Regions from separate parts of the Luteimonas sp. A482 genome, predicted to be linked through region 2. Evidence: predicted binding sites of a transcription regulator. Region 2 holds the regulator's gene; the other holds the start of a gene.

Region 1 (2,393 bases), on a different contig from region 2:
TTGAAATCGTCCAGGTCGATGAACACCAGGCTCAGGGGCTGGTCGCGCTGCACGGAGGCCCCGAACTCGCGTTCCAGCATGTCTTCCAGCTGGCTCCGGTTGTACATGCCGGTCAGCGGGTCGCGCAGCGCCAGCTCCTCCAGCTCGCGCATGCGCTCGTCGGTGGCGTCGGCCTGGCCGCGCGTCTGGATGGCGCCCCGGATCTCGCGCAGGTTGCGCACGAGCAGCAGCTCGCGGGCATGCTCGACGATGGCGTCGAGATGTTCCGGTTGCACGACGTGCACGTCGAACAGGGACGCGATGTCGGGCAGGGCGTCCGACATGCGGGTGATCAGGACGTCGAACCGCGCCTGGTCCAGGCCCAGCCGGTCGCGGGTGGCGGCCATCGCGCGCTGCCGCGCACTCCGGGTGAGGTGCTCGTCGGTCGCCAGCCACACGTCGGCCACGAAACCCGAAGCGGCGATGCAGTCATGGAAGCAGTTGCCGTCGCCTGCAGCCGATTCACTGGCGCGGATCGCCTGCTGCAGGTAGCCCGGCAGGTTCCAGAGGTTCGCGATCCACGCTCCGATTTCAGCGTGGTCGCCGCCCAGCGCTTCGCGCTCGCGGCGCAGCCGGTCGTCCGGACCCTCGGCGGCGCGCAGCAGCTCGCGGTAGGCATCCGGCCGGACCTGCAGAAGAGCCAACGCGCCGATGTCCTGCAGCAGACCGGCCAGCATCAGTTCCTCGAGTCGCGCCAGCCCGACCTCCTCGCCGAGCAGGCGTGCCGCCATTGCGGACAGCACGCTGCGCCGCCAAAGAAGTCCCTGCTCGTCGCCGGGTTGCGCGTCACGCAGGTTGCGGCTCAGCGACAGCCCCAGGGCCAGGCTCAGCGTGGCGTTGAGGCCGAGCAGGGTCAGCGCCTGGCCCAGGGTCGCGACCTGGCGGCGGTTGGCGTACAGCGGCGAGTTGGCGATGCGCAGCATGCGCGCGCTGAGCGCGCTGTCCTTGGCGATGACGTCGGCCGTCGCGTCCAGGTCGGCATCCGGCTGCTGCGCCAGGTCGATGATGCGCAGCGCGATCGCAGGCGGCGACGGCAGGTTGCGACAATGGGCCAGCACGGCTTGAAGTTCGGAGTGCATCGCAACCTGACCAGGGATTCCCGGACCGGTTATCGGCAACCACGGCCGATTCCTTAGGGAAGGCCTGAACAACTCCCTGTTGATCCCCATTGCCGCGAAGGCGGGACGCGGGTTTCAACGGCCCGCGGGGCCCCTCTCTCGTTTACGCTTGAGATGACAGTTGCCCAGAGCTTTCCTGGCCACCGCCAGTGCAACCGCGCCGGAACGAAAGAAGCCGCGGTTCCCCGCGGCTTCTTTCGGCGTTGCGGCGTGGCGTGGTGGCTTACGCCAGCCCGGCCTGCTTCATCACTTCGGCGGCGTAATCCTCGACCACCTTCTCGATGCCCTCGCCGACGGCCAGGCGCTGGAAGCCGACCACTTCGGCGCCGGCGGCCTTGAGCACGGCCTCGACGGTCTTGTCGGTGTCGAGCACGTAGGGCTGGCCGTACAGGCTGACCTCGTTGACGATCTTGGCGATCTTGCCGCCGATGATCTTCTCCAGGATCTCGGCCGGCTTGGAGCGGTCCTTCTCGGACATCTTGGCCAGCTCGATTTCCTTTTCCTTGGCCACGAACTCGGCCGGCACGTCGGACTGCCTGTTGTGCGGCGGGTTCATCGCCGCGACGTGCATCGCCAGGCCGCGGGCCAGGTCGGCATCGCCGCCCTTGAGCTCGACCAGCACGCCGATCTTGCCGCCGTGGACGTAGGCGGCCACGGTGTTGGCGGAGTCGATGGAGGCGACGCGGCGGACCTGCACGTTCTCGCCGACCTTGGCGATGACGGCGGCGCGGGCCTCCTCGACGGTTTCGCCGGAAGCGAGCTTCGCGGCCTTGAGCGCTTCGGCATCGGCGGCGCCGGAGGCCAGCGCGGCCTGCACGACGGCTTCGGCGAAGCCCTTGAAGTTGTCGTCGATGGCGACGAAGTCGGTTTCGGAGTTGACCTCGACCAGGACGGCCTTGCCGCCGTCCTGGGCGCTGACGATGCGGCCTTCGGCGGCGATGCGGCTGGCCTTCTTGTCGGCCTTGGCCAGGCCGGACTTGCGCAGCGCTTCGGCGGCTGCGTCGACGTCGCCGTTGTGCTCGGTGAGCGCCTTCTTGCACTCCATCATGCCGGCGCCGGTGCGCTCGCGCAGTTCCTTGACCAGGGAAGCGGTGATTTCCATTGGGGGACCTCGGATTTGTTCGAAAGATGTCCGGCGGCACGCCGCTGCCGCGGGCGGTTCATGCTCGCGCAGGCGGGTGACCGGCCGGCCGGTCGACCGCGGCAGGGCGCCGCGGTCGCGTTTGCCGCCGGATC
Region 2 (2,393 bases):
ACCACCGGCCACGCCCCCCGCGACCGCGCGGTGTTCAGCCAGATCCTGTGGCTGCGCGCCTCGCAGCGGGTGCGCAGCCTGCTGGTGCTGCCCGCCAATGCCCATCCGCACGACCTGGGCGAAGTGATCCGCCGCTATCGCCCGGCCAAGCCCGAGGGCGTGGTGCTGACCAAGCTCGACGAGGCCGGCCAGCTCGGCTCCGCGCTTTCGGTCCTGGCCCGCCATGGCCTGGGACTTGCCTATACCACCCAGGGGCAGCAGGTGCCGTCGGATATCGACGCCGCCGACGCCACCCGCCTCGTCCAGTCACTGGAGAAATCCCACCGTGCTGCCGATAACCCCCTCGCCACCGAGGATCGCCATGCAGTCGCCTGACCCCACCCTGCCCGTTTCCACCACCGACAGTGCCCGCGGCCCGGTGCGGGTGATCGCCGTCGCCAGCGGCAAGGGCGGCGTCGGCAAGACCTCGGTTTCGGTCAACCTGGCCACCGCCCTGGCCAATGCCGGCCAGCGCACCCTGCTGCTCGACACCGACCTGGGCCTGGCCAACGTCGACGTGATGCTCGGCCTGTCGCCGCGCTTCACCCTGGCCGACGTGTTCGCCGACCGCTGCGAGCTGCGCGATACCGTCATGGATGCCGGCAACGGCCTGCTGGTGGTGCCGGCCGCGTCCGGCAAGCGCCACATGACCGAACTGCAGCCGCGCCAGCACGTGGGCCTGGTGCATGCGTTCTCGCAGCTCGACCTGGACCTGGACGTGATGGTGGTCGACAACGCCGCCGGCATCGCCGATGGCGTACTTACCTTCTGCCAGGCCGCGCAGGACGTGATCGTCGTGGTCTGCGACGAGCCGGCCTCGGTCACCGACGCCTACGCCCTGATCAAGGTGCTCAGCCGCGAGCGCGGCGTGAGCCGGGTGCAGGTGCTGGCCAACCAGGTGCAGGACCCGGCCGAGGGCCGGCTGCTGTTCGAAAAGCTGCAGCGCGTGAGTGCGCGCTTCCTCGACGTGACCCTCAACTACCTCGGCGCGATCCCGCGCGATGAATGGCTGCGGCGTGCGGTGCAGCGCCAGGCCGCGGTGGTCGACGCCTTTCCGTCGGCGCCCTCGGCGATCGCCTTCCGCGACATCGCCCGGCGCTCGCGCCAGTGGCAGTCGCCGCCCGGCGCGCGCGGCCACGTCGAGTTCTTCCTCGAGCGCCTGGTGTCGACGCCGGGATCCGCCGCGCGGGGGGCCGCCGCATGAACGCCATCGCGACCGCGCGCTACCGTGCCAACCAGCAGGGATCGGCCGCCGAGGTCGTCGAGAAGCACGGCGAACTCGTGCGCCGCATCGCCCACCATCTCGCCGCACGCCTGCCGGCCAGCGTCGAGATCGACGACCTGATCCAGGCCGGCATGCTCGGCCTGATCGACGCGGCGCGCAATTTCCAGTCCGACCAGGGCGCGGCCTTCGAGACCTATGCCTCGATCCGCATCCGCGGCGCGATGATCGACGAGATCCGCCGCGGCGACTGGGTGCCGCGCTCGGTGCACCGGCGCTATCGCGACATCGTCGCGGCCACCCGCCGGATCGAGCAGGGGACCGGCCAGCCCGCCACCGCGCAGCAGGTCGCCGCCGAACTCGGCGTGGGCCTGGACGAATACCACGCCATGGTCGAGAACGCCGCGCGCGGGCAGCTGGTCAGCCTGGACGCGCACATGGACGAACACGATGGCGAGCCGCGGCTGGCCGGCGACGGCAGTGCCAATCCGGCGCGCGAGTTCGAACAGGGCGCCTTCCGCGACGCGCTGGCCGGTGCCATCGACGGCCTGCCCGAGCGCGAGCGGCTGGTGCTGTCGCTGTACTACGAGCAGGAGCTGAACCTGCGCGAGATCGGCGCGGTGCTGGGCGTGAGCGAATCGCGCGCCTGCCAGATCCACGGCCAGGCCGCGGTGCGCCTGCGCGCGCGCCTGGCCGACTGGCGCCGCGACGCCGGCGACGACGAAGACGACTACCTGCCCTGAGCCATCGGGCACGCAACCCCCACACACGCACCACATGAGGTCCGCATGGACAAGAACATCCGCATCCTGATCGTCGACGACTTCTCGACGATGCGCCGCATCGTCAAGAACCTGCTCAACGACCTGGGCTTTTTCAACACCACCGAGGCCGACGACGGCACCACCGCGCTGGTCGAACTGCGCAAGGGTCCGTTCGACCTGGTGATCACCGACTGGAACATGCCCGGCATGCCCGGCATCGACCTGCTCAAGGCGATCCGCGCCGACGCCACCCTGGCCAAGACGCCGGTGCTGATGGTGACCGCCGAGTCCAAGCGCGAGCAGATCATCGAGGCCGCCCAGGCCGGCGTGAACGGCTACGTGATCAAGCCGTTCACCGCGGCGACGCT

Evidence for each region. The regulator FliA, encoded in region 2, starts transcription of late flagellar genes. The targets are predictions, from matches to a motif close to TAAAGTTTNNCNNNCNNNGGCCGATAA.
Region 1: a site for FliA is predicted at 1,148-1,174, ahead of ACW5DW_RS10765 (HDOD domain-containing protein). Genes of this name have one in related genera too.

What each region holds. Positions count from the first base shown of each region.
Region 1 covers NZ_JBSVRO010000002.1:479,967-482,359, forward strand. Annotated here, with positions in the region: gene ACW5DW_RS10765 (HDOD domain-containing protein) at 1-1,118, opposite strand, end outside; gene tsf (translation elongation factor Ts) at 1,381-2,259, opposite strand; gene rpsB (30S ribosomal protein S2) at 2,392-2,393, opposite strand, start outside.
Region 2 covers NZ_JBSVRO010000001.1:15,972-18,364, reverse strand. Annotated here, with positions in the region: gene ACW5DW_RS00095 (flagellar biosynthesis protein FlhF) at 1-375, shown strand, start outside; gene ACW5DW_RS00090 (MinD/ParA family protein) at 362-1,243, shown strand; gene ACW5DW_RS00085 (RNA polymerase sigma factor FliA) at 1,240-2,004, shown strand; gene cheY (chemotaxis response regulator CheY) at 2,050-2,393, shown strand, end outside.